Regions from separate parts of the Mesorhizobium australicum WSM2073 genome, predicted to be linked through region 3. Evidence: predicted binding sites of a transcription regulator. Region 3 holds the regulator's gene; each other region holds the start of a gene.
What was found. The regulator PhoB, encoded in region 3, activates phosphate uptake and scavenging genes when phosphate is short. The targets are predictions, from matches to a motif close to TGTCATNNANCTGTCAT.

Region 1: MESAU_RS22940 (RNA degradosome polyphosphate kinase) is a predicted target of PhoB. The motif match lies at 1,628-1,644, and genes of this name have one in related genera.
Region 2: MESAU_RS16790 (esterase-like activity of phytase family protein) is a predicted target of PhoB. The motif match lies at 2,691-2,707, and genes of this name have one in related genera.
Region 4: phnC (phosphonate ABC transporter ATP-binding protein) is a predicted target of PhoB. The motif match lies at 2,609-2,625, and genes of this name have one in related genera.

What each region holds. Positions count from the first base shown of each region.
Region 1 covers NC_019973.1:4,746,977-4,751,185, forward strand. Annotated here, with positions in the region: gene MESAU_RS22940 (RNA degradosome polyphosphate kinase) at 1-1,563, opposite strand, end outside; gene MESAU_RS22945 (zinc-finger domain-containing protein) at 1,731-1,976, shown strand; gene MESAU_RS22950 (FAD-dependent monooxygenase) at 1,987-3,225, shown strand; gene MESAU_RS22955 (TIGR02117 family protein) at 3,244-3,909, opposite strand; gene MESAU_RS22960 (amino acid ABC transporter ATP-binding protein) at 4,027-4,209, opposite strand, start outside.
Region 2 covers NC_019973.1:3,503,852-3,508,060, forward strand. Annotated here, with positions in the region: gene MESAU_RS16785 (MATE family efflux transporter) at 1-754, opposite strand, end outside; partial or broken gene MESAU_RS32400 (L,D-transpeptidase) at 853-932, shown strand; gene MESAU_RS16790 (esterase-like activity of phytase family protein) at 1,108-2,577, opposite strand; gene MESAU_RS16795 (glycine cleavage T C-terminal barrel domain-containing protein) at 2,863-3,078, shown strand; gene MESAU_RS16800 (trimethylamine methyltransferase family protein) at 3,092-4,209, shown strand, end outside.
Region 3 covers NC_019973.1:1,497,260-1,501,468, forward strand. Annotated here, with positions in the region: gene pstB (phosphate ABC transporter ATP-binding protein PstB) at 1-490, shown strand, start outside; gene phoU (phosphate signaling complex protein PhoU) at 516-1,223, shown strand; gene phoB (phosphate regulon transcriptional regulator PhoB) at 1,243-1,932, shown strand; gene MESAU_RS07165 (ROK family protein) at 1,935-3,170, opposite strand; gene xylF (D-xylose ABC transporter substrate-binding protein) at 3,434-4,209, shown strand, end outside.
Region 4 covers NC_019973.1:1,789,793-1,794,001, forward strand. Annotated here, with positions in the region: gene phnE (phosphonate ABC transporter, permease protein PhnE) at 1-593, opposite strand, end outside; gene phnD (phosphonate ABC transporter substrate-binding protein) at 653-1,561, opposite strand; gene phnC (phosphonate ABC transporter ATP-binding protein) at 1,673-2,530, opposite strand; gene MESAU_RS08560 (DUF1868 domain-containing protein) at 2,661-3,371, opposite strand; gene MESAU_RS08570 (DapH/DapD/GlmU-related protein) at 3,815-4,209, opposite strand, start outside.

The sequences.
Region 1 (4,209 bases), 3.0 Mb from region 3:
GAACGGCGAGATCGCCAGCCGCATCTCCGCGGTCGGCTCGGCATAGCCGGTGATGAAATTGAACAATTGGGCGACGTCGCGGGCGATCGTCGGATCGGTGGTGAAGAAGGACAGGTCGGTGTAGATGCGCGCGGTGACCGGGTGGTAGTTGCCGGTGCCGAGATGGACGTAATTGCGCAGCTTGCCGTCCTCGCGCCGCACCACCAGCGACATCTTGGCGTGGGTCTTGAGTTCCAGGAACCCGAACACGACCTGCACGCCGGCGCGTTCGAGATCGCGCGCCCAGCGAATGTTGGCCTCCTCATCGAAACGCGCCTTGAGCTCGACCAGCGCCGTCACCGACTTGCCGGCTTCGGCCGCGTCGACCAGAGCACGCACGATCGGGCTGTCGTTGGAGGTGCGATAGAGCGTCTGCTTGATCGCCACGACTTCGGGATCGGCCATCGCCTGGCGCAGGAACTGCACCACCACGTCGAACGACTCATAGGGGTGATGGACGACGATGTCCTTCTCGCGAATGGCGGCGAAACAGTCGCCGCCATGCTCGCGGATGCGCTCGGGAAAGCGTGGGTTGTAGGGGATGAATTTCAGGTCATCGCGGGGAACGGAGACGATCTCGGAGATCTGGCTGAGCGCCAGCGGCCCGGTCAGCACGCTGATGCGGCTCGACGAGACGCCAAGCTCGCCGGCGACGAAATCGCGCAATTCCCCAGGCATCAGCTTGTCGAATTCGATGCGGATGACGGAGCCGCGGCGGCGGCGCTTCAGCGCCGTTTCGAACAGGCGCACGAGATCTTCCGATTCCTCTTCGACCTCGATGTCGCTGTCACGAATGATGCGGAACGTGCCGGAACCCTTGACCTCGTAGCCAGGGAAGAGCTTGCCGATATAGAGGCCGACCGCCTCCTCCAGCGGAATGAAGCGGACATGGTGCTTGCGGTCCGGCAGGCGGATGAAGCGCTTCAGCGCCACCGGCAGGCGCAAGAGCGCGCTCATCTCCTCGCCATTCTTGCGATGGCGAAGCTGCAGCGCCATCGAGAAGCCGAGATTGGGAATGAACGGGAACGGATGCGCCGGGTCGATCGACAGCGGGGTCAGCACGGGAAACACCTGCTCCTGGAAATGGTCTTCCAGCCAGACCTTCTCGTCCTTTGTCAGCGCGTCGCGGGTGATGCTTTCGATGCCTTCCTTGTTGAGCAGCACGGTAAGGGCCGACAGGCTCTTCTGCTGGTCCTCCTGCAGCCGCTCGACCTCACGCAGCAATTGTTCGAGCTGCTGTTCGGGAGTGCGTCCGTCCGGGCTCTTCAGCACGATCCCCTCGCGCACCTGGCCGGCAAGACCGGCGACGCGCACCATGAAGAACTCGTCGAGATTGGCGGCCGAGATCGACAGGAAGCGGACGCGCTCCAGCAGCGGGTGATGGGTGTTCAGCGATTCCTCGAGAACGCGGCGATTGAACTGCAGCCAGGAGAATTCGCGGTTGACGAAGCGGTCCGGATTGCCTTCCGGGCTCGCTGCCGCGACATTGTTGAATTCGCTCTGTACCGGCTTCAGTTCGTTCATGATTTCTGCTCTTCCGCGCGCCTCAGCCGGTTAACCGGCTTAACTTATCCTGTGGCAGGCTTTTGCGACAGTTCTCTGACAGGCTTTTGCGACAGTTTGATTTCATCGAACTTGCAAACAGACTTGATATGATCCAGATGCAGAGAGACTGCGCTAAGGAGACGATGATGGCAGGCGGTTCCATTCCCCATTTCCAGAACGATGCGGGCCATCCGGCGATCGACATCGGAGTCAAGGAATTCATGTGCACGGGCGCCAACCCGCCTTTCGACCATCCGCATGTTTTTCTCGACATGGGCGACGACAATGAGAAAGTCTGCCCTTACTGCTCGACCCTCTACCGTTATTCGCCGAAGCTGAAGGCGACCGAAACGCTGCCGGCGGGCTGCCTCTACATCGACCAGGCCGCCTGACCTTCCGATCATGAGCGAGACGCGGTCCCGGCAGGTCATGATCGCCGGGGCTGGCATCGCCGGGCTGACAGCGGCGATTGCCTTTGCCGAACGCGGCTATTCCGTGAGGGTGTTCGAACAGGCGCAGCGTCTCGAAGCGGCGGGCGCCGGCATCCAGCTCTCTCCTAACGCGACCCGCATCCTTCGCCAGCTTGGCGTGCTCGACACGCTTCTTGCCAATGCCGTCCAGCCGGAAGCCGTGGTGCTGAAGGACGCCGCGAGCCTGCGCCAACTGGCACGCGTGCCGCTTGGCGGAGCCGGCGAGGAACGCTGGGGGGCGCCCTATCTCGTGGCGCACCGGGCGGATCTGCAAGATGCCCTAATGGCGCGCGTTGCGCAAATGCCCGACATCCATCTCACCACCGGCGCGCAGGTCAGCAGCGTGACCTCCGGTTCACTCGTTATCACCAGGACAGACGGGGTCGGCCGCAAGGTTATCGATACCGAAGGATCTCTGCTGGTCGGCGCCGATGGCGTCTGGTCAGCGGTGCGGAGGTTTGCCAGTCCAGGCAGCGGAGCCGGCTTGGCGAACAGCCATTTCTCCGGCGAACTGGCCTGGCGGGCGACGGTGAGCGCAGACAACGAGGCGGGGCGAGCCTTCGCCGCAATCGGCGCTACCGACTGCGTCACCACCTTCCTGCACCTCGGATTCCACATGGTCGCCTACCCCGTCAGCAGGGGTAGCGCCTTCAACCTTGCCGCCTTCACCCGGGGCGAGCGCATCGCCGAGGGGTGGTCACGCCACGCCGATCCCGCCATCCTTTCAGGCGCCATGCGCCGCTCCGCGCCGGCGCTGGCGCGGTTGGTGGAACTCGCTGGCCCGTGGACCGCCTTCCCCATCCACACGGTCGAGCAGCGACGCTGGACTATGTCACAAGGCGTCGCGCTGATCGGCGACGCCGCGCACGCGATGACGCCGTTCGCGGCGCAAGGTGCTGCCATGGCGATCGAGGATGCCGCGACGCTGGCCAGCCTGGTCGCCGACATCCCCGGCGACCTGACGCAAAGCCTCGCCATCTGGGAGGAGCTGCGGCGGTCGCGCATCGCCAAGGTCATCCGTCGCGGCGCGCTCAATCGGCTTGCCTGGCATGCCCGTGGCCCGGTGGCGTTGGCCCGCAATCTGTTTCTGGCGGCGCGACCGGGAGAGAAGCTCGCAGCCGATCTGGACTGGCTTTACGGGTGGGAGCAGCAGCGGATCATCCGCCGCTGAAAGGAGCCAGCGGCAAAGCTAATTGTACAGCCGCATCGACAGCCCAAGCGAAACCGGCAGCGGGTTCCACCAGCCGGTGCGCAGGCCGGCGGTGCGCAGTGCCGCCGCCGTCCAGGTGTTGCAGCCGATCAGCGCGTTGAAAGGGCCATTGGCCTCATAAAAGCGATCGAAATTGGAGTAGGCGGCATTATCGATGACGATCGGACCGTTCGGCCCCTCCTGAAAGCTCGCTTCGATGAAATCGAGCAATGCGGCAAAACGGTCTTCGCCCACGTCGAAGCCGGCGACATCGGGGTGCGGCTCGGGAATGTTGCCGGCGACGGCGACATGCATCACCGACGCATCGAGCGTCAAAGCCTTGAACGCGGGCAGCGCCTTCAATTGCGACCATGTCGGCGTTTCCAGGTAGAAGGCGCGCCCACCCCAGCCGAAGACGAGGTAGCGCACTTCGGGCGCGTCCGAAGGCAGGCCGGCATCGGCAAGAAAACGAAAGCGCCGGCGCACCTCGTCGTCCACGGGAATGGCGATGTCGGTGTGGATCGGATTTTTCAGCACCAATATGTGCCGGATGCCCTCGCCCGCCGCGGCTGCCGGCCAGAGCGGCCGCGGCACCAGCGTGCCGAGCGACACGGCGAGCACCAGTGCTGCAACCAGAATGGCCAGGAAACGCAGGAGTTTTCTCATCGGTGCGGCTTCGCGATTCCATTCGCGGCTCTATGGAGAAGATCATTATCCGATCGGCCAGAAACTAAAAAGCCCGGCCGTGCGCGACCGGGCTTTCTCGACTTGGCGTCAGTCCGCTCAGTGCAGGATCTGCGACAGGAACAGCTTCGTGCGTTCGTGGCGGGGATGGTCGAAGAACTCGGCCGGCGTGTTCTGCTCGACGATCTGGCCCTGATCCATGAAGATCACCCGGTTGGCGACTTTCCTGGCAAAGCCCATCTCGTGGGTGACGCACAGCATGGTCATGCCTTCCTCGGCCAG
Region 2 (4,209 bases), 2.0 Mb from region 3:
CGATGCGCAGCAGCGCCGGATCCGGGCGCAGCAGGACGAGATTGGCGCCGGCCAGCCGCAACGGATGCTTGCGCGCGTAGAGCACGATGAGGATGGCGACGACGCTCACGGTCTGGCCGATCAGGGTCGAGGTGGCGGAACCGGCGATGCCGAGTTCAGGAAACGGGCCGATGCCGCGGATGAGCAGGGGATTGAGCACGATGTCGAGCACGACCGCCAATGCCATGAAGATGAAGGGGGTGCGTGAATCGCCCGCACCGCGCAGCACGGTCATGACGAAGGACAGAAGGTTCATCATCGGCACGGCGACGAAGATGATGCGCAGGTAGGAGCGTGCGAGCGGCAAGGCGTCGGCCGGCGTGCCGAGCGCGCCCAGGATGGCATCGACCCAGATCCAGCCGCAGACCGCGAACACCACTGAAACGAGGAAGAAGAAGGTGGCGCTGGTGCCGACGATGCGGCGCGCCTCGGGCAGGTCGCGGGCGCCGACCGACTGCGCCACCAGGATTGTGGCCGCCATGCCGATGCCGAACACCGTGCCGAGGATCAGGAACAGGACGAGGTTGGCGTTGGACGTCGCGGTCAGCGCCGACTCGCCGAGGAAGCGGCCCACCCAGACGGCGTTGACCGAGCCGTTCAGCGATTGCAGCACGTTGGAGCCGAGCACCGGCAAGGCGAAGAGCAGCAGCGTGCGCGGGATCGGGCCGCTGGTCAGGTCGCCGGTACGCCGGCGTGCGGGCATTTTTTCGTCCATGGCGGGCAACCTGGCAAATGTGACTCTGGCCCGCCACGATATCGCAGGCCGGACCGAGATGCACCCTGCGCCGAGGCGCAGTGACCGTCGATCGGTCAGGCTCGCCGGAATGGAATTCGATCGGCAAGAACGCGTCGTCCGGCTGCGTGCGCTTATGAACCAGGACATCATCGACCTCCCGCTCATGTCTTCGTGCGGCCCAACCTGTCGGCAGCCGGCAAGATCATGGCCGTGTCGAGCAGGACGGCCGAGCCGATCGATGCCGGCGTGCCGAAGGACGCGGAATTCCTGAAGTAGGGCTTCGCGACCTGCTCAAGCGGACGCGCCAGGCGCGCCCGCTTGAGCAGTGGTCGTTACTTCTTGCCGAGACCTGGCAGCGTGACCTGATAGACCAGGAACATGGTGTCGACATCGGCGCCGTCGTCGGCCTTGTAAGGCGCGCCGACCTGGAAGCCGTCCTGGGCGAGGAAGTCATTGTCGTTGCCGACGAACAGGAAATAGTCGTCGGGCAGCTTGGGATCGAGGACGCTGACCAACGACATCGCTTCCCACTTCTCCGAAAGCTCGTTGTGGTCCTTCGCGCCGCCATTGTGCAGGCCGAAGTGGCCAAGCGCGGTGGCGTCGTTGATGTCTATGAACGGCGTCAGCTTGGCCGGCGTCACCGAGGGATCAAGCACGCCCTTGGGCGCGACCGGCTTGTCGGCCGCATCGAAGGCGCCGCCCGCGATGTCGGTCGCGCCGGAGACGTCGACGATGTTGATCTGGCGGTAGAGCGAAGCGTCACCCTTCTTCAGGCCCTGGCCGTTGCCGCTGTCGCGCGCCAGCATCAGGAAGGACGTGGCCGAAAGCGCCACGATCTCGCTCTGCGCGGCGATTTTGGTCTTGCCCTTGGCATCCTTGAACACCGGCAGCGGCACGACATATTCATGCGCGAGCTTCAGATGGGCGAGGTCGGAGGCATCATAGACCAGCGCCCGCGTGTTCTGCCGTGTCGAGGGTGAATCGCCGCCATCCTGCCTCGGAGCCGACTGCAGCACAGCGATCAGGAACTTGCCGTCCGGCGTGATCCCCATGCCTTCGAGGCCCTGATTGTTTTGGCGCCCGGTTTCGGGATCCTTCGGATCAGGGTCGGCGGCGCCCGGCCCGGGATTGTCGGAGGAGAAGTTCGGCGCTCCCTTGCGCATCGGCACGAGGGCCGCAGGCGGCTGGGTCGCCGACATCAGGCGGCCTTGCGCGGAGAACCTGTAGATGTTGGGGCCGTACTCGTCGGAGATGAACATCGAGCCGTCCGGCAGCCGTACGATGGCTTCATTGTCGAGCGCGAGCTTGCCATTGGTGGCGACGGGCAGCATCGGCATGTCGCCGGCCGCGGCGCGTACGTCCGACAGCGGATCGAGGCCGGTGGCATCGGCGCCCGTGTCGTCTGTGAGAAGCATGGTGTCGGCAAGCGTCGCCTTGACGCCCGTCTGCTCCTGGCCGGCGGCGGGAGCAGCGCCCGGCGCGACAGGCGTGAACTCGATGGTGATGGTGTTGAGGCGCGGCCGGTAGTCGGTGGTGCCGGCGACATTGTAGCCACGGTCGGGCAGTAGCCAGAGCGATCCCTTGTAGGTGCCGGCATCATGTGTCCAGCCCGAAATGTCGATCGCCATGCCCGAGCCCGAGCCGAAGGTCTCGCCGAACTTGTCGCGCTGGTCGGCCGGGATGCGGCCGACGCCGACGAGGCCCTTGTTGATGTAGGCCACGCCATCGGCAAGCGCCGGGGTGAGGGCGGTGAACAAGGCCAGCGCGACGCCGAGCGAGGCGGTTCGGTGCAGGTGTTTCATGGACAATCCTCTTTATGACGAAGCACGCCGGAGCGGCCGAAGGAAAAATCAAAAAGAGGTGCCGCATCGATGATGCCGCGCGTGCCTCCTCGAAAGCGATCTAAGGCGTCAACATGATGCTTGCGTGACAGTGGGGCGACACGGGTCAGCCGGTATCTCCATGTGCTGATAAAAAACGCTGGAGAGCGGGAATTGGTGACCTCCCATGGAGCGTCCCTGGCATAATAGGCACTTATGTCTAGTACGGATATGATGCCGGCTTCGAACTGACCGGGAGGGGAAGTCTTGAAGCCGCACTGTCGCGCCGTGGTCATCGGGGGCGGCGTTGTCGGCGCCTCGGGCGGCTACACGATCGGCAAGAGCGTCGCGCTGGCGTTGGTGGACGACGATTTCGCCGGGGAGGGGATGGCGCTTTGCGTGCACATTGTCGGCGTCGAACGGACGGCGCGGGTCATCGCGGCTTCGCCCTACGGTCCCCAGGGCAGGGCGATGCGGCAATGAGGAGGAGTTTCTGATGGTCGATGACGCTGCACGGGATACGAGGCGCGAACGCCGGCGCGGACGCATGGGCGAGGCAGGCAGCGAATCAAGCCGTAAGCCCAATTACCGGTCGCTGAAGAACCCATTCCTGCCGCAGCCGATCTTTTCCGACGACCAGGTGGCGTCGATCCACGGCACGGCGCTGCGCGTGCTGGAAGAACTGGGCATCAAGGTGCTGCTGCCCGAGGCGCGCGAGGTGCTCGCCCGCGCCGGCGCCCTGGTCGACCCCGACACCGACATGGTGCGTATAGGCCGCGACATGGTGGCGGCAGCCTTAGCCTCGGCGCCGCGATCGATCCACGCTTATGCCGGAGCGCGCGATCGCGACCTGTTGCTCGAACTGGGCTCGATGACATTCCTGGCCGGCTCCGGCGCGCCCAATGTCACCGACCTCGAGCGCGGCCGGCGGCCCGGAACGCTGGTCGCCTTCGAGGAGTTGATCAAGCTGGTGCAGCATTTCGACGTCTTGCACATGCTGGGGCCGTGCATCGAACCGCAGGACATCGACAATCGTTTCCGCCACTATGCCGTCAACCGGGCGCAGCTGACCCTGTCGGACAAATTCCCGTTCGTGTTCGCGCGTGGCACGCCGCAGGTCGATGATAGTTTCGAGATGATCAGGCTGGCGCGCGGGCTGTCCGAGGACGAGTTCCGCTCGGGCGCGCATTGCTACACCGTCATCAACACCAACTCGCCGCGCCAGCTCGACATTCCGATGGCGCAAGGCATCATCGATTTCGCCAAGGCCGGCCAGGTCCTGATCATCACGCCGTTCTGCCTGGCCGGTGCGATGGCGCCGATCACCGTGGCCGGCGCGCTGACCTTGCAGCATGCCGAAGCGCTGGCCGGGCTGACGCTGGCGCAGATCGTGCGGCCGGGCGCGCCGGTGGTCTATGGTTCCTTCTCCTCCAATGTCGACATGAAATCGGGCGCACCGGCCTTCGGCACGCCGGAGCACGTCAAAGCCACACTGGGCGCAGGCCAATTGGCGCGCTTCACCGGTCTGCCCTGGCGCTCGGGGGGCGGCAGCGCGGCCAACATTTCGGACGCGCAGGCCGCGCACGAGACGCAGTTCGCGCTATGGGGCTCGGT
Region 3 (4,209 bases):
GGTGTTCCAGAAGCCGACGCCGTTCCCGATGTCGATCTATGAGAATATCGCCTTCGGCGTCAGGCTCTATGAGAAGATCGGCAAGGCCGAGATGGACGGCCGTGTCGAGCAGGCGTTGAAACGCGCCGCGCTGTGGAACGAGGTCAAGGACAAGCTCAACGCCAGCGGCCTCAGCCTGTCGGGCGGCCAGCAGCAGCGGCTTTGCATCGCCCGCACCGTGGCGGTCAAGCCGGAGGTCATCCTGCTCGACGAGCCGGCCTCGGCGCTCGACCCATTGTCGACCGCCAAGATCGAGGAATTGATCGACGAGTTGCAGGCCGACTACACGATCGTCATCGTCACCCACAACATGCAGCAGGCCGCGCGCGTCTCGAAGCAGACGGCTTTCATGTATCTGGGCGAGCTGGTCGAATTCGACAAGACCGAGAAGATCTTCACGTCGCCTCGCGAGAAGCGCACGCAGGACTATATCACCGGCCGCTTCGGCTGATCTCACGCATACGAGGACCAGGATCATGGCCGAACACACAGTCGCAGCCTTCGACGAGGATCTCGGGCAGATCAGCAGGCTGATCAGCGACATGGGCGATCTCGCCGGCACGATGGTCGGCGGCGCCACCAAGGCGCTGCTGAATTCCGACAACGCGCTGGCACAGCGCGTCGTCTCCGACGACGCCATCATGGACGCGCGCCAGCGCGAACTCGATGATCGCGCCATTACCCTGATCGCCAAGCGCCAGCCGATGGCCGACGATCTGCGTCATGTCGTCGGCTCGATCCGCATGGCGGGCGATCTCGAACGCATCGGCGACCTTGCCAAGAACATCGCCAAGCGCGTCGGCTCGGTCGGCCTCACCGCCACGCCGCGCGACTTGTCGCATTCCATCGACTCCATGGCGCAGCTGGTGCTGATCCAGGTGCAGGGCGTCGTCGAGGAATATGCGGCCGGCGATGCCGCCGCCCTCGCCAAGCTCAGGAATGACGACGAACGCATCGACGTCAAATACACTTCGGTCTTCCGCGAACTCCTGACCTACATGATGGAGGATCCCCGCAACATCACGGCTTGCACGCATCTTTTGTTCTGCGCCAAGAATCTCGAACGCATTGGCGACCACGTGACCAACATCGCCGAGAATGCGTATTATGTGCTGACCGGCACGCAACTGCCCGCCAACCGTCCGAAGCAGGACGAGACGGCGATGTCGGTGCCGGCGGCTTGACGGCAGGGATGATCGATCGATGATCGCGCCACGCATCATGGTGGTGGAGGACGAGGAGCCGCTGGGCGTGCTCCTCCGCTACAACCTGGAGTCCGAGGGTTACCAGGTCGAGGTGGTGACACGCGGCGACGAAGCCGAGATACGCCTCCAGGAAAACGTGCCCGACCTGCTGGTGCTCGACTGGATGGTGCCGGCGGTTTCCGGCATCGAACTCTGTCGGCGCCTGCGCATGCGGCCCGAGACGGAGCGATTGCCGATCATCATGCTGACGGCGCGCGGCGAGGAGAGCGATCGCGTGCGCGGCCTCTCGACCGGCGCCGACGACTATCTGGTCAAGCCGTTCTCGACGCCGGAATTCATGGCCCGGGTCAAGGCGCTGCTGCGCCGCGCCAAACCGGAAGTGCTGTCCAGCGTGCTCAAGGTCGGCGACATCGTGCTCGACCGCGAATCGCACCGGGTCTATCGCAAGAAGAGCGAGATCCGGCTCGGACCGACCGAGTTCAGGCTGCTCGAATTCATGATGCGCCATCCCGGCCGCGTGTTCTCGCGCAGCCAGTTGCTCGACAATGTCTGGGGCGAGACGATCTACATCGACGAGCGCACCGTGGATGTGCATGTCGGCCGCCTGCGCAAGGCGGTCAACAATGGCCGCATGCCCGATGTGATACGCACCATCCGTGGCGCGGGCTACGCAATCCGCGAGGATTGAGATCAGGCCACGTTCTTGCCGGATCTCACCTGCACGCCCGGCGCGAAGATCTCCTGGTCGACGAAGGTGAGCGCGCGCATGGCGCAGCCCTCGCGGATCAGCGGCAATTCGTTCAGCTCTGTATCGAAGGAAATCGACGTCGAATGCTGGCCGCCGGCGGTCTGGGCGATGGCCTCACGCAAGGCCGGCTCGATCAGATCGAAGGCGGCGGCGCTGACGCCGACCATCGCAACCGGCGCCGGATCGATCAGCGCGAACAAGCTGCCAAGGCCATAGCCCAGCGCCTCGCCGGCCTTGCGATAGGCCTCGCGCTCCGGTCCGTCTCTTTCGCGCGCCGTGGCCGCCAATGCGCGCATGTCGGCGTCGCTGACGTCGACCGGTTTGGCGTCCTCACCCATCTGTCCTGCATTACGCCAGATGGCATAGTTGCCGGCATAGGCCTCGACGCAGCCGCGCCGCCCGCAGCGGCAGAGCGCGCCGCCGGGGCGATGGATCATGTGGCCGAACTCGCCGCCTGAGGAATGGGTGCCGGTGAACAGCTCGCCCTTCAGCACCAGGCCCATGCCGATGCCGTGCGAGAGCAGGATGGCGATGAAGTCGTCGCGGTAGCGCTCGGGGTCGCGCCAGCGCAGCGCCACAGCCATCATGTTGCAGTCGTTCTCCATGGTGGCGGGGATGCCGAATTCGGCTTCGAGTATATCGGCGAAGGCAATGTCCGTCTGCGGCGTGATCGGCGACCACAGCATGGCGCGCGCCTCGGTGTCGGTGATGCCCTGGATCGCCAGCGCGATGCGGGCAATGCTGGCGACATCGAGGTCGGGATCCTCGAGGCGGCGTCGGACGATGGCCACGCATTCGCCGATCAGCGCCTCGCGCGACATGGTCAGCGTGTCCAGCCGGCGTTGCTCCTCCGATATCACCTGGCCGGCGTAGTCGATGACGGCGACGGAGAGGAAATTCAGCGACAGCACCACGGTCATGACCGCCGCGGCCTCGGGGTTGAGACAAAGGCCCACCTGCGGCCGGCCGCGTTTCAGTGAGCCGGCCTCGTTCGGCTTGCCTTCGCTCAGGATACCTTCGCCGATCAGGTCGGCTGATATCGCCGATATGGTCGAGTGGCTCAGGGCGGTGGTGGCGGCGATCTCGGTGCGCGAGGGCTGGCCACCCCGGCGCACGGCTCCAATCACCATTGCGCGGTTGCGCCGGCGCAGATCGTCGTGGCGGATTCCGACCGACATGATTTCCTCCCCGTCGCCGCGGTTCTTGACGCCCCCTCGAACACCTCCGGCAACGGGTCGAATACTGGCAGAAGCGGCTGGGGCTGTCATTATTTATTGCGGGGCTCGAAAAAAGGCTTCCGGCACCTCAAAATCCGTCAGAATCGATGTTGACAGTGTTCCGGCGATGGACCAGTGTTTTTTCGAGGCTCGAAAAAATTAGAGCCTTTGTGCCGGCCTTAGGGCCAGTTTGGTCGCGCCACACGCGGCGCAGGGAGGATATCATGAAGAGATTCACAGTCGCCATTCTGGCGGGTGTCGCCATGTCGCTGACGCTGGCGTCGGTCGCGCAGGCGAAGGGCAAGGTTATCGGCGTGTCGTGGTCCAACTTCCAGGAGGAGCGCTGGAAGACCGACGAGGCCGCCATGAAGAAGGCGATCGAGGCCGCGGGCGACAAGTACATTTCCGCCGATGCGCAGTCCAATCCTGGCAAGCAGCTGACCGATGTCGAGAGCCTGATTTCGCAGGGTGCCAATTCGCTGATCATCCTGGCGCAGGACGCGTCGGCCATCGGCCCGGCGGTACAGAAGGCGCTCGACGAGGGCATTCCGGTCGTCGGCTATGACCGCCTGATCGAGAACAAGGACGTCTTCTACCTGACCTTCGACAACAAGGAAGTTGGCCGCATGCAGGCCCGCGAAGTGTTCAAGGTGAAGCCTGAGGGCAATTACGTCTTCATCAAGGGCTCCGGCGCCGATCCGAATGCCGACTTCCTGTTCTCGGGCTCGATGGAAGTGCTGAAGGCGGCCATAGACAGCGGCAAGATCAAGAATGTCGGCGAAGCCTATACGGACGGCTGGCTGCCCGCCAACGCCCAGAAGAACATGGAACAGTTCCTCACCGCCAACGACAACAAGGTCGACGCCGTGGTCGCCGCCAATGACGGCACCGCCGGCGGCGTCGTCGCGGCGCTGACGGCGCAGGGGCTCGCCGGCACCGTGCCGGTCTCCGGCCAGGACGGCGACCACGCCGCGCTCAACCGCATCGCGCTCGGCACCCA
Region 4 (4,209 bases), 290 kb from region 3:
GCGCCGATGGAATGCAGGCCGATGGCGATGATGGCGGCGATCGGACCGGTCGAGACGATGGCCGCGAACAGCCCGGCGATGACGATCTCCGGAAAGGCACGCAGCAATTCCATGAAGCGCTTGACCACCAGCCTCAGTGCCGGATGAGGCGTCAGGTTGCGCGCCGCGATGAAGGAAAAGGGCACGGCGAAGACAAAGCCGATGAAGGTCGAGACCAGCGCCACGTTCACGGTGGTCAGCATCAGCTCGACATATTCGGGGATGTAGAAACCGTCCCAGACGTAGACGCGGCCGAGCGGGAAGTTGAATTCCTGGGTGCCGGTATCATGCGGCGAGGCAATGTCGAACAGCGCCCGCCAGACGTCGTTCCAGTCCTTGGGGACCAGCCAGCTCAGGAAATCCAGAATATGCGGCAGCCGGTCGAAGAAGTGCCCGGCGTTGGCTTCGTCGGCGAACCACATGCTGGAAAGCATCGCAGCAAGCAGCAGGCCGACGCCGAGCACGGTATACAACCTGCGCAGCGACGTCTGGCGTCGCCAGGCATCGGCCATCTCGTGGGTGGCGCCGGAGGGGGCTGTCACGGAAAGGGTCATGATCGGAGATGCAAAAAGGGCGGTACTTGATGAGGTACCGCCCTTTTGCAATTTCGCCGTTAGCCGCCGATGGCTGCCTTACGGGCTTCGACGATGACGCTGTAGAAGTCCGGCTTCACCGGAACGTAGCCGGTGAAATCGCCGCCTTCGACGCCTTCGAAGCAAGCCTTGTCCTTCTTGGGCAGGTCGGTGAAGAAGGCGGCCAGCTTGGCGGTCATGTCGTCGCCGATCGCGGTGCGAACGACCAGCGGGCCATTCGGGATCAGGCCCGAGCGCCAGACTTCGACGAAGTCGTTGGGGTCGACGGCGCCCTTGGCGACTTCCTTGTGGAAGGTGCCGGAGGTGTAGCCGTTCTTGAAGTCGCCGATGCCCGAGGAATCGTCGACCGCGACATCTACCTTACCGTCACGCACGGCCAGAACGTTGTTTTCGTGGCCGCCATTGAACTGGGTCGACGCGAAGTAGGTCTCGTTCGAGGCGCCGGTGGTCTTCGGAATCTGGGTCAGCGGGATCAGATAGCCGGAGGTCGAATCCGGATCGGCATAGCCGAGCTTCTTGCCCTTGGCTGACTTGATGTCCGTGATCCCCGACGTCTTCAGCGCCAGGCCGATCGAATAGTAGCCGGTGGAGCCGTCCGTCTGCTTGGTGGTGAGGATCGGGGTAACCGCCTTCGGATCCTTGAGATAGACGCTGGCGTAGCCGGAAGCGCCGAGTTCGGCGAAGTCGAGCGTGCCGCCGAGCAGGCCCTGGATGACGCCGTCATAGTCGGCGGCCGGGAACAGCGAAACCTTCTCGAAGCCGAATTCGGCCTTCAGGTGATCGGCCAGGCACTGGTAGTTGCGCAGCCGGTCGGTTTCGTTTTCACCGCCGAGAATGCCGACGCGAAATTCCTTCATGTCGGCGGCGTGGGCCATGCTGGTGGCCATGGCGAGCACCGAAACGGCACCGAAAACCATCTTCCTGAACATTGATATCTCTCCTGTAAGTTCCGGCCCCGCGCCGGCAGCGTTCTTGATCTTGACAAGTGCCCTTGACGCGGGCGGACGATCCAGGCTGCTCGCTATTGGCCCTTACTGGGCTCAGTATCCCGGGAATGCGGGCTCGAGCGGTCCGGCGGATGCGGCGATCTTCTGCTTGAAGGCAACACTGGTGGAGGTGATGACCTCCGATATCTCGCCGCCATTGCTGTCGGCGCCATAGACAAGACGCACGGCTTGGCGGTCGAGCTCTTCGGGCGGCCCGTCGAAGACGACCTTGCCGGCGGCCATGCCGATGATGCGGTTGCAATAGGTGCGGGCGGTATCGAGCGTATGCAGATTGGTGACAACGGTGATGCCTTCGCGCAGATTGATGTCCTGCAGAGAATCCATCACCACCTTGGCGTTGAGCGGGTCGAGCGAGGCGATCGGCTCGTCGGCGAGGATCACCCTGGGCTGCTGCATCATGGCGCGGGCGATGGCGACGCGCTGCTGCTGGCCGCCCGACAGCGTGCCGGCGGGCTGAAGTGCGGTGCGGGCGATGTCGAGCCGCTCGAGCGCGGCGACCGCCTCCGCGCACTCGGCGCGCGAAAACATGCCCAGAAGATTGGACAGGGTCGAACGGTGGTTCAATTTGCCGAGCAGCACGTTGGTCAGCACATCGAGGCGCGGCACCAGGTTGAACTGCTGGAAGATCATGGCGCAGTCGCGCTGCCAGCGCCGCAGCGGCGAGCCGCGCAGCCGGGAGACCTCGGCGCCGTCAAAAAAAATCGACCCCTGGCTGGGGTCGACAAGACGGTTGATCATGCGAAGAAGAGTGGATTTGCCGGCGCCCGAACGACCGATGACGCCGACCATCTGCCCTTGCGGGATCGAGATGTTCACGTCGCTGACTGCGGTGTTCTTGCCAAATCGTCGGCTGACGCCGCGGATTTCGAGCGTGGCAGAGTTTGCTGACATGGGCTGGTTCCAGTCCGGTCCATATTGATCGTCAGGCACTCGCCTAACGCAACCACATGAACCTGCCGTGTCGCGATGATGTCAGTTTTGTTACGCTCCACAGGCGCGGCGACTGGCGCCTTGCGGGCGATCAGCCGAGCAGCAGCAATTCCTCGAAATGCTTCATGTCGCGGAACGCGCAGAAGGCGGGAGCCTTGATCTCGATCACCGGCGCCTGGCGCGCGAAAAGCGCCAGGCAACCGTCAAACAGCGCCTGCCACGCGGCGGCCCTATCATCATCAAAGCGCTGGATCTGATAGGCGAAGGTGATGTGGAAGACGTAGGTGTCGTGATCGGGATGCCGGTAGCCAAACGGCACCGCGAGCGCATCGCGCCATGCACGCATGATGCGCGCATCCTCGTCGGTCGCGCCGGCAACGGTGAGGCCGGTCGGCAGGATCTCGACAACCTTGATGTTGAAAGGGCCGAAGCCCTGGAACTCCTTCAGGCGCTCCAGATAGAGGCGGGTCATGGCGTCGATGCTGGTGTCGAGCGGCACGTCCCGCGGCCAGAAGGGCAGGCGACGGCGATATTCGATTATGCCCTGGAACAAGGTCATGTGCAGGCTGGAGACCGGCGTGAAGGCGAGACGGTCGGCATCAGGCATTGCCAGCATCTTCTCGCGGACGGCCAACACCACCGCCTCCGACGGCGAGCCGCTGACGAGGTGGCTGACCACCGTGTTGCCGGGCTCGAGGAGAAAGTTGCCCGACGCGTCGTAGCGGGTGCCGAGATGCGTTGGCGGGGGCGGATTGGAGCCGGCAAAGAATCCGGCGAGCGAGGGTCTGACGGTGTCGAGCATGGCGATCTCCTTGAAGGAGATCGCGTCCTGTCCGAGTCCTGTGTCAAGGGTGTGAAGGCCGAATCGATCCCCTGACGGAGGAATCGCCCAATCTGCTAGCAGTTGAAGCAGCCCATGTTACTAGCGACAAACAATACGAAGAGGATTACGAGCCCAGCTGCTAATAGAGCCAACCCAAAGAGCGCCGCTACGATCACCGCACCGGGACCAGCTTCTCTCCACCGGTAAATACTGCGCACCACGACCAAAAGCCCAAGCGCCGCCAGCGCAATTCCGATGCAGAGAACCACTAGCAAAGATCGCTGACCATTACCCATAGGCTATGGCTATTCGGCATTTATTGCTAGGAAATTAAGCCTTTTTTTTAATTATTCATGTTGTTACACGCGCTATCTTTCAATGGCAATTTGTTGAAGCGCCAACGGCCGTGAATATCGGTCGCGTCAGCCGTATTTCTCCAGAAACGCCTCGGCCGACAGTTTCCGGAAATCGTCGAGCGTGGCACGCAGCCTCGCATGGTCCCAGTCCCACCAGGCCAGCGCCTGATAGCGCTCAGCGGTGCGGCGGTCGAAGCGTTCGCGGATCGGCTTTGCCGGCACGCCGGCGACGATGGTGTAAGGCGCGACATCCCTGGACACGACGGCGCCGGCGCCGACCGCCGCACCATCACCGACGGTGACGCCGGGCAGGACGGTCGAGCCGTGGCCGAGCCAGGTGTCGTGGCCGATGGTGACGCGCTTGGCGCGGCGCTCGGCGAAGAATTCGCTCTCATGCTCGGCATCGTCCCAATAGTCGGAGGCGCGGTAGGTGAAGTGGTGCAGCGTCGGCCGCCAGGTCG